DNA from 3 places in the Acidovorax sp. HDW3 genome. Region 1 is predicted to be linked to each of the others. Evidence: predicted binding sites of a transcription regulator. Region 1 holds the regulator's gene; each other region holds the start of a gene.
The links. The regulator sigma-54, encoded in region 1, starts transcription at its own class of promoters, with help from an activator protein. The targets are predictions, from matches to a motif close to TGGCANGNAANCTGCTTT.

Region 1 (3,270 bases):
AGCAGGCGCACGAGCTGGCCGCCACGGTGGCCGGCTTCAAGCTCGACGAGGGTGCGGCCCACGTGTTGGCGGGCCGGGCGTTGCTGCGTTAATTACAGCGCCAGCAGCTGCGCGCGCACGGCCTCGGGGATGCTGGCGGCGCGGTGCGTGGCCGGGTCAGTAAAGACGATGCCGTGCTTGCCGCGCGCGACTTCGCGCCCCTGGCTGTTTTCGGTCACGCACCAGGCCAGGTCAAAGGCGCAGCGGCTCAGATCGGTGGGCTGCATGGCAATGCGCAGCTGCTCGCCGTAAAAAGCCTCGCTGCGGTACTGCGCCAGCACGTCGCCGACGACGATGGGCAGGCCGCCGACGTCGTTCTCGGCGTAGCCCAGGGCGCGAAAAAAGCGCACCCGCGCCTCGGACACCAGGGTCAGCAGCAGCGCGTTGTCGAGGTGGCCGCCGTAGTTGACGTGGTTGATGTAGACCTGCACCTCGGTGTCAAAGCCAAAGTGCGGCGGAAGGTCAAAAACGATACGGGCCATGGTCGGGGGCGGTTAAAGCGCTTTGCGCAGGTTGGCGGGGGCGATTTTCAGCGCCTCGCGGTATTTGGCGACGGTGCGGCGTGCGCACTCTATGCCTTGTTCTTTGAGCATTTCGGCCAGCTGGCTGTCCGACAGCGGCTTGGTCGGGTTCTCGGCGGCGACGAATTGCCGGATGAGCGCGCGTACGGCGGTGCTGGAGGCGCTGCCGCCGGTTTCCGTGCCCAGGCCGGAACCAAAAAAATACTTCAGCTCGAACGTGCCCTGGGGCGTGGCCATGTACTTGGCGCTGGTGACGCGCGAGATGGTCGATTCGTGCAGCCCGAGCTCGTCGGCAATTTCGCGCAGCACCAGCGGGCGCATGGCGAGCGCGCCGTGCACGAAGAAGCTTTTTTGCCGCTCGACGATGGCCTGCGAGACCCGCAAGATGGTGTCAAAGCGCTGCTGGATGTTCTTGATGAACCAGCGCGCCTCCTGCAGCCGTGCTTGCAGCCCGGCATGGCCGTCGCTGCCGCGCTGGCCGCGCAGGGCGTTGGCGTAGACCTCGTGCACGCGCAGGCGTGGCATGACGTCGGGGTTGAGCTGCACGCGAAAGCCGTTGCCAGCCTTGCTGACGATGACGTCGGGCACCAGGGCGTGGCGGCTGACGTCGGCAAAGCGCCGCCCGGGGTGCGGCTCCAGGCGCGCGATCACGGTCAGGGCGGCGCGCACCTGCTCTTCGTCGCAGGCGCAGTGCTGCGCCAGGCGGCGCAGGTCGCGCCGTGCCAGCAGCTCCAGCGGCTGCGCGCACAGCTGCTGTGCCGTGGCGAGCAGGGCCGGGTCGCCCCATTCTTCGCGTTCGAGCGCGTGCAGCTGCAGCTGCAGGCATTGCGCCAGGCCGCTGGCGCCGACGCCGGCGGGCTCCAGGTGCTGCAGCAGGCCCAGGGCGACGCTCAGGTGGTGCAGCAGCGCCTCATAGGCTTCGCCAGTGCTGGCGCCTGCGAGGTGGGCGGCGAGCGCATCCAGGGGTTCTTCAAGGTAGCCGTCGTCGCTCAGCGATTCGATCAGGAAGTACAGCGCTGCGCGGTCGTCCTCGCCCAGGCGCAGCACCAGCGCCTGGCGGTGCAGGTGCGCGGCCAGGGACTCGTGGCTGTCGGCGCGGCTGCCGGCGTCGAGCTGCTCGTCGTCTTCGCCCGCGCTGGCCTGGCGCGGCGCACCCTCAAAGCCCCATTCACCGTCGGCGTGGGCGCTGTCGATGGCGCCTTCGCCCTCCCAGTCGGTGGGCTGGTAATCGGCATCATTTTCGGCTCCAGCGCTTGCTGGATCAGCGTCAGTAGCTCCTGAAATAGGAGCATCATGGGCCGCCTCCGGGGGCGGCGTGGGGGTGTCGTCGGTGTGGCCGTCGCTGTCGCCGTCGCGCTCCAGAAAGGGGTTGTCATCGAGCATTTGCTCGACTTCCTGCGCCATCTCCAGGGTCGAGAGCTGCAGCAGCCGGATCGACTGCTGCAGCTGCGGTGTGAGGGCGAGGTGCTGCGAGACGCGCAGCGACAGGCTGGGCTGCATGGCGGCGGGCCGGGCTACATGCGGAAATGCTCGCCCAGGTAGACGCGGCGCACTTCGGCGTTGTCTACGATGTCCGACGGTGCGCCCTGGGCCAGCACCCGGCCTTCGCTGATGATGCAGGCGCGGTCGCAGATGCCCAGCGTCTCGCGCACGTTGTGGTCGGTGATGAGCACGCCGATGCCGCGCTCCTTGAGAAAGCCGATGATGCGCTGGATCTCGATGACGGCAATCGGGTCGATGCCGGCAAAGGGCTCGTCGAGCAGGATGAAGCGCGGCTGCGTCGCCAGGGCGCGCGCGATTTCCACGCGCCGGCGCTCGCCGCCCGAGAGCGCCAGCGCCGGCGACTGGCGCAGGTGCTCGACGCGCAGCTCCTGCAGCAGGCTGTCGAGGCGGCGCTCGATCTCAGGCTTGCTCAGGGGGCGGCCATCTTCGGTTTTTTGCAGTTCGAGCACGGCGCGCACGTTGTCCTGCACGCTGAGCTTGCGAAAGATCGACGCCTCTTGCGGCAGGTACGACAGCCCCAGGCGCGAGCGCCGGTGGATGGGCATGTTGGCGATGGAGTGGCCGTCGATGCGGATGTCGCCGCCGTCGCTGCGTACCAGGCCAACGATCATGTAGAACGAGGTCGTCTTGCCGGCGCCGTTGGGGCCGAGCAGGCCCACGACCTCGCCCTTGCGCACGGCGAGCGACACGTCCTTGACCACCTTGCGGCTGCCGTAGGACTTTTGCAGGTGCAGCACTTCCAGGCAGCTGCCAGCGTCTTGGGGGGCGGGTGCACTCATAGTCACTGCTCGCCGCCCATGGCGGGGCTGGGGCGCAATGCCGGTGCGGGGCCGGGGGCGGCAGGTGCTGGCGCCGGCTGCTCCTTGGGTACGAGCACGGCGCGCACGCGCGGCGCCTTGCTGCTGGGGGTGGGCGCGCCGGCGCTGCTCTTGGGGCCATCGACCTGGAATTGGTCGGTGAGGTTGTTGTAGGTGATGATGCTGCCCGAGACTTCGTCGGCCAGGGTGGCGCCCCGGTAGCGGCGCAGCTCGGCGCGGCGGATGAATTTGACGGTGTCGTTGCGCCCGTCGTAGACGATGGTTTCGCCCTCGCCCTCCATGAACTCCTCGGGCTGGCCCGGTGCGCTGTCGCGCTTTTGGCGGAAGAAGGCGCGCTCGCCCGGGGCGGCCACGGCCACGCCGGACTGGTAGCCCTCGGGGTCTTGCGT
Region 2 (3,270 bases), 1.3 Mb from region 1:
CGTTTTTTGCCAGCATTCCCCACGACTGGTTCCGCAACAACCCCATCGCCCAATACGAAGGCTTTTGGGCCAGCGTGTTCTACAGCCACTTTGCGGCATTGGGAATTGACATTGCCCTGGAAGACGCCACCAACCAAGGCCGCATCGACATGGCCGTGCGCTTTGAGGGCCACGTCTATCTATTCGAGTTCAAAGTGGTGGAACTGGTACCCGAAGGCAAAGCGCTGGCACAGCTGCAAGCGCGCAACTATGCTGACAAATACCGCACCCGGGGCGAACCCATCCACCTGGTGGGCGTAGAGTTCAGCAAGGACAGCCGCAACATCGTCGCGTTTGATGTGCAGACGCTGGAGTAAGCCAAGGCCATGCAACGCAAGAAACTCCCCATTGGTATCCAAACCTTCGCCAAAATCCGTGAAGGGGATGCGTTTTATTACGTCGATAAAACCCCGCTGGCGCTACAACTGATTGAACAGGGTTCGCACTTTTTTCTCTCCCGCCCGAGGCGTTTTGGCAAAAGCCTGTTTCTCGATACCTTGAAGGAATTGTTTGAAGGTAATCGGGCGCTATTCACTGGGTTGCACGCAGAAAAAAATTGGGACTGGTCGCACCAGCATCCTGTGTTGCGTTTCAGCTTCGGTGGCGGGGTACTCGGATCGGTAGCCGATCTGCAAGACAGCTTGAATGAGCAGCTCGGAACCCTGGAATCGCGCTTTCAACTGCCGGCCGAATACCCCGATGCGCGCAGCCGATTCAAGCGGCTGATTTTGCGTTTGGCAGAAACAACGGGGCGTACGGTGGTGGTGCTGATCGACGAATACGACAAGCCCATCCTTGACCGCATAGAAGATCGCGAAAAGGCCACTGCTATCCGTGAGGTGCTTAAGGATTTTTATTCGGTTCTGAAGGACAGCGACCCTTACCTGCGCTTTGTTTTTCTCACCGGCGTCTCCAAATTCAGCAAAGTCAGCCTGTTCTCCGGCCTGAACAACTTGCAAGACATCACCATCGACCCGCGCTACAGCGCCATCTGCGGTTATACCGACGACGATGTGGATACCGTTTTTGCCCCCGAGCTGCCGGGCCTCGATCGCGCAGAAATCCGTGCCTGGTACAACGGCTACAACTGGCGCGGCACCTCGGTCTATAACCCCTTTGACCTGCTGCTGCTGTTTAGCAACCGTGACTTTCGGCCCTACTGGTTTGAAACCGGCACACCTACTTTTTTGGTAAAACTACTGACCGAGCGTGGTTTTTTTACCCCAAAATTGGCATGTTTGTACGCAGATGATCAGCTGTTATCAACATTTGATGTTGCTCATATCGCCAGCGAGGCGTTGTTGTGGCAAACCGGCTACCTGACCATCCTCCGGCGCGATCAACCGATTTTGGGGCAATGGATTTACACCCTGGGCTATCCCAATCGGGAGGTTGAATCCAGCCTTAACACCAGTTTGCTGCCAGCTTTGGTGGGTGACATGCCCCAGGCGTTGCACCACCGAATGCGCTTGATTGCCTTGTTGCAAGCTGCCGACGTGCCCGCCATGCGCGAACTGTTCCATGCCTTTTTTGCCACCATCCCGCATGACTGGTACCGTAACAACCCGATAGCCCAATATGAAGGCTACTGGGCCAGCATTTTCTATAGCTACTTTGCCGCCCTGGGGCTGGACATCGTGCTCGAAGACGTGACCAACCAAGGCCGCATCGACATGGCGGTGCGCTTTGAGGGCCACGTCTATCTATTCGAGTTCAAGGTAGTGGAACTGGTGCCCGAGGGCAAAGCACTGGCGCAGTTGCAGGCGCGCAACTACGCCGACAAATACCGCGCCCGGGGCGAACCCATCCACCTGGTGGGCGTGGAATTTAGCCGGGACAGTCGCAACATCGTCGCGTTTGATGTGCAGACGCTGGTGTGATCTCGAAATCCGACATTTTCGTCATGTCAAAAATGTCAGGCTCAACGCAAACCTGCCCTGCGGTGCCCGCTTGCTGACACTTGTTTGCATTTTTGCTGGCTGTGGCAACAAGTGGTTGCAAGCCGCAGCCTGGCATGGAACCTGCTCATGGTGAACCAAGCACGAAAAAATCCCTTTTCGGCTTTGTTTGTAACTTTGAGGAGAATGCGATGAACCGCACTATGCGTTCCGTGCAAAAGGGTTTCACCCTGATCGAATTGATGATCGTTGTGGCGATTATCGGTATTTTGGCTGCTGTGGCTTTGCCGGCGTATCAGGATTACACCGTTCGCGGTCGTGTTTCTGAAGCCCTGGTGGCCGCCTCTGCCGCTAAGGCTGCTGTGGCTGAAAACGCAGCTTCCGGCTCTGATTTGAATTCTGGTTACGTGGCGCCTACTGCTACCAGCAACGTGACCAGCGTTTCTGTCGCCTCTGCCACTGGCCAAATTACCGTGACCACCACCTCTAAGGCTGGCGGCGGCACTATCGTCTTCATTCCTACTTCTGGCGGCGCTGCCTTGGCCGCAGGCACTCTCCCGACCGACCGCATCGCTTGGAGCTGCACCACCGGTAGCCTGTCGGCCAAGTACCGTCCTTCGGAATGCCGTCCGTAATGGCTTGAGGGGATGTTTCGCGCAAAAGACGCGCAGGCACCCCGCAGAAAGTAACCCCGCACGGTTTGCCCTGCGGGGTTTTTCTTTGATTTTTTCATGTAATTGAGTGCTTTGGCGGCACGTTGATTGCAATGCACATGCGAATGGCGTTCAGAATGCGTAATACCCCCGATGCTGCCAGTTTCTTTGCCCCCACGGTGTTGCCTGATGTGGCAGTTTTTCGTTTTTGGGGCTTGGGCTTGTTGTGGGCTAGCCTGTTGATGGATGGTTTACTGTTTTTGTTTAACGGCTCTTTCAAATGGTGGCTTATTTTTTGGGGGCACAAAGAGGTAGATGCCATTGTTGTGCAATGGGCTATTCCTTGGAGTATTGCAACTTTTGCGCTGCTGCTGGCTGGGCAGCGCCCGTGTAGTCGCAAGCAATTTGTGTGGTTGTTGGGGGTTGGGGCGGCTTTGCTGTTGTGGCTGGTTGCCTGGGATTCTTATAATTTCAATCAATTTAGTTTCTCAATAAAGGTTAATGTTTTTTTGTTGCCTTTAACTATATGGCTGGCGGGGCAAGCCATTTTGTCTTTTTGCTATGCGCGGCGTGATCGAGGTCTGATGCCTGTCTGGGTACAGCCTTGGTTGTGGTTGGGTATTATGATTGCCAGTTTGGTGGTCATGGCTTCGTGTTTGCTTGAGCTCAATAGTAAATTA
Region 3 (3,270 bases), 740 kb from region 1:
TGGTTGGGCAGCTCTTTCTCGAACAGATCGTGGTAGGCCAGCTCGTTGACCTCGCGCACGCCGTGCACCACCACTACTTTTTCAAAGCGCTCGTAGGTTTCCGGATCGCGCACGATCGACAGCCAGGGCGCCAGGCCCGTGCCGGTGCCGATCAGGTACAGGTTCTTGCCCGGCAGCAGGTAGTCGATGAGCAGCGTGCCCGTGGGCTTTTTGCCGACGATGATGGTGTCGCCCACCTGGATGTTCTGCAGGCGCGAGGTCAGCGGGCCGTCCTGGACTTTGATCGACAAAAACTCCAGGTGCTCTTCCCAGTTCGGGCTGGCAATCGAGTAGGCGCGCAACAGCGGTTTGCCGTCCACCTTCAGCCCGATCATGGTGAAGTGACCGTTGGAGAAGCGCAGCGCTGGATCGCGCGTGGTGGTGAAGGAGAACAGACGATCGGTCCAGTGGTGCACGGACAGGACACGCTCTTCGAGGAATGCGCTCATAGATGACTCGACAAAGGTGGAAGAACAAAGAAGCGGCGTAGTTTCTACGTTTTTTTATGCGCCACAGGCATAAGCCGAAATTCTGTGCCGGCGCGCCCCGGTGATTGTCGGACAAACCCTTGGGTTTTGGGGCGGTGGCAGGGGTGGGGCTTGATATGGGGCAAGAAATGGCGCCCCTGGTGCATGGCACTTTCCTGGCGCGTGGCTTGCACTGTTTTGGTGCAAATCCAGCGTGTGACGGCTGCAGCGCCCTACCGCCTGCCCACGCTGCGGGGTTTTACTCCCCTCTCTCGCGGGCTTGTGTATGCACACATCTTTTGACGGCTCCCATCCGCCTGGTCAAAGGGCGGTTTGTGCTCCCCTCCCCCCTCGCGGGGGAGGGGCCGGGGGAGAGGGGGCGCTGGCAGCGCCTTGCCTGTTCACCCCTCTCCCCAACCCTCTCCCCAACCCTCTCCCGCAAGGGGAGAGGGAGTGCAAACCAGCGCCAAACAAGCGTTGTGCGCTATCAAAAAAAGATGTGTGCCTACATAAGCTCTCGCGGGGGAGGGGCCGGGGGAGAGGGGGGCGCTGGTAGCGCCTTGCCTGTTCACCCCTCTCCCCAACCCTCTCCCGCAAGGGGAGTGGGAGTAAAGATTGCGCCCAATATCAGCCTCTGTGCCCAGTGCCAGCCGGCGCCCAATCAGCGTGAGGTGCTATCAAAATTGATGTGTATATGCCTGTGGCCTGCGGGGAGAAAATCGCTGCTGGCACGACCTGTGCTTTAGGTGTTGTGTTCGCTCATCATCCAAAGGAAGCCGCCATGCACATGGTTACCGCCATCATCAAACCTTTCAAACTCGACGAGGTGCGCGAGGCCCTCTCGGACATCGGTGTTCAGGGGATTACCGTGACCGAGGTCAAGGGCTTTGGCCGCCAGAAAGGCCACACCGAGTTGTACCGGGGGGCTGAATACGTGGTCGATTTTTTGCCCAAGGTGAAAATTGAAGTCGCCATTGGGGACGCCCTGCTCGAGCGCGCCATCGAGGCCATCGAAGGCGCGGCGCGTACCGGCAAGATTGGCGACGGCAAGATTTTCGTCTCGCCCCTGTCGCAGGTGCTGCGCATTCGTACCGGTGAAACCGGTGAGGAGGCGCTATGACTGCCGTTGCCACTTTGAACGCCGGCGATACCGCCTGGATGCTCACTTCCACGCTGCTGGTCATCCTCATGACCATCCCAGGCCTGGCGCTGTTCTACGGCGGCCTGGCGCGCGCCAAGAACATGCTCTCGGTGCTGGTGCAGGTGTTTGTGATCTTTGCCCTCATCAGCGTGCTGTGGGCGCTGTTCGGCTACAGCTACACCTTCAGTGGTGAAGGCCAGTTCTTTGGCGACGGCGGCAAGCTGTTCCTCCAGGGCATTGCGCCGGATCAGCTCTCGGGCCTGCTGCCGACGATTCCGGAATATGTCTTCGTCGCCTTCCAGGGCACGTTTGCCGCCATTACCGTGGCGCTGATCGTGGGCGCGTTTGCCGAGCGCATGCGCTTCTCGGCGGTGCTGATCTTCTCCGTGCTGTGGTTCACCTTCAGCTACATCCCCGTGGCGCACATGGTGTGGGGCGGCGGCCTGCTGGGCAAGGATGGCGCGCTCGACTTTGCCGGTGGCACCGTGGTGCACATCAATGCCGGCATTGCCGCACTGGTGGGCGCTTACATGGTGGGCAAGCGCATCGGCTACGGCAAAGAGGCGCTCATGCCGCACAGCCTGACGCTGACCATGGTGGGCGCATCGCTTCTGTGGGTGGGCTGGTTTGGCTTCAACGCCGGCAGCGCCGGTGCGGCCAACGGGGTGGCGGGCCTGGCCTTCATCAACACCGTGCTGGCCACGGCGGCGGCCACGCTGTCGTGGCTGGGGGCCGAGGCGCTGCACAAGGGCAAAGCCTCGATGCTGGGCGCGGCCTCGGGCGCTGTCGCCGGGCTGGTGGCGGTGACCCCGGCGGCTGGTTTTGTCGGCCCCATGGGTGCCATGGCCATGGGCCTGCTGGTGGGCCCTTTGTGCCTGTGGGGCGTGAGTGGCCTCAAGCGCCTGCTGCGGGTCGATGATGCGTTCGACGTCTTTGGCGTGCACGGCGTGGGCGGCATTGCCGGTGCTCTCCTGACCGGGGTGTTTGCTGCGCAAAGCCTGGGCGGTACCGGCGGCCTCACGCCCGATACCTTTGCCATGGGGGCGCAGGTCTGGGTGCAGGCCAAGAGTGTGCTCATCACCGTGGTCTGGTCGGCGGTGGTGGCGTTCGTGGCCTACAAGGTGGCCGATCTGCTGGTGGGCCTGCGTGTGCCCGAGGATGCTGAGCGCCAGGGCCTGGACATCTCGGCGCATGGCGAGACGGCCTACGTCCGCTAAATACGCACGGTTCTCCCTTCGCGCACCGTGGATGGTTGGCATCCCGGTGCGTTTTTTTATGGGGTCACCCGGTTGCGCCCCTGTGCCTTGGCCCGGTACAGCGCAGCATCGGCCTGCCGCAGCGCAGCCTCCAGGTTGTCGCCGGGCTGGGGGTGGCTATGGAGCAGGCCGATGCTGATGCTCACGTGCGCTGCTGCATCGGAGGCCGTGTGGGGCAGGGCGAGTGCAGCAACGCCGGCGCGCACCTGTTCGAGCAGTGCTTGCATGTCCTCGGCGCGCACGTCGTACCACAGGCCGACGAACTCCTCGCCGCCGTAGCGCGCCACGCTGTCGAGCGGGCGGCGGGCATGGTCGTGCAGGACCTGGGCGACCTGGCGCAGCGCCGCGTCGCCCGCCGCGTGGCCGT

Region 2: a site for sigma-54 is predicted at 2,050-2,067, ahead of G7045_RS11130 (pilin). Genes of this name have one in related genera too.
Region 3: a site for sigma-54 is predicted at 1,233-1,250, ahead of G7045_RS13615 (P-II family nitrogen regulator). Genes of this name have one in related genera too.

The regions. Positions count from the first base shown of each region.
Region 1 covers NZ_CP049885.1:527,406-530,675, forward strand. The annotation lists gene G7045_RS02360 (methyl-accepting chemotaxis protein) at 1-92, shown strand, start outside; gene G7045_RS02365 (thioesterase family protein) at 93-521, opposite strand; gene G7045_RS02370 (RNA polymerase factor sigma-54) at 534-2,060, opposite strand; gene lptB (LPS export ABC transporter ATP-binding protein) at 2,075-2,842, opposite strand; gene lptA (lipopolysaccharide transport periplasmic protein LptA) at 2,845-3,270, opposite strand, start outside.
Region 2 covers NZ_CP049885.1:2,420,501-2,423,770, reverse strand. The annotation lists gene G7045_RS11140 (ATP-binding protein) at 1-356, shown strand, start outside; gene G7045_RS11135 (ATP-binding protein) at 366-1,919, shown strand; gene G7045_RS11130 (pilin) at 2,129-2,572, shown strand; gene G7045_RS11125 (phosphatase PAP2 family protein) at 2,728-3,270, shown strand, end outside.
Region 3 covers NZ_CP049885.1:2,936,663-2,939,932, reverse strand. The annotation lists gene G7045_RS13620 (ferredoxin--NADP reductase) at 1-488, opposite strand, end outside; gene G7045_RS13615 (P-II family nitrogen regulator) at 1,288-1,626, shown strand; gene G7045_RS13610 (ammonium transporter) at 1,623-2,864, shown strand; gene G7045_RS13605 (diguanylate cyclase) at 2,921-3,270, opposite strand, start outside.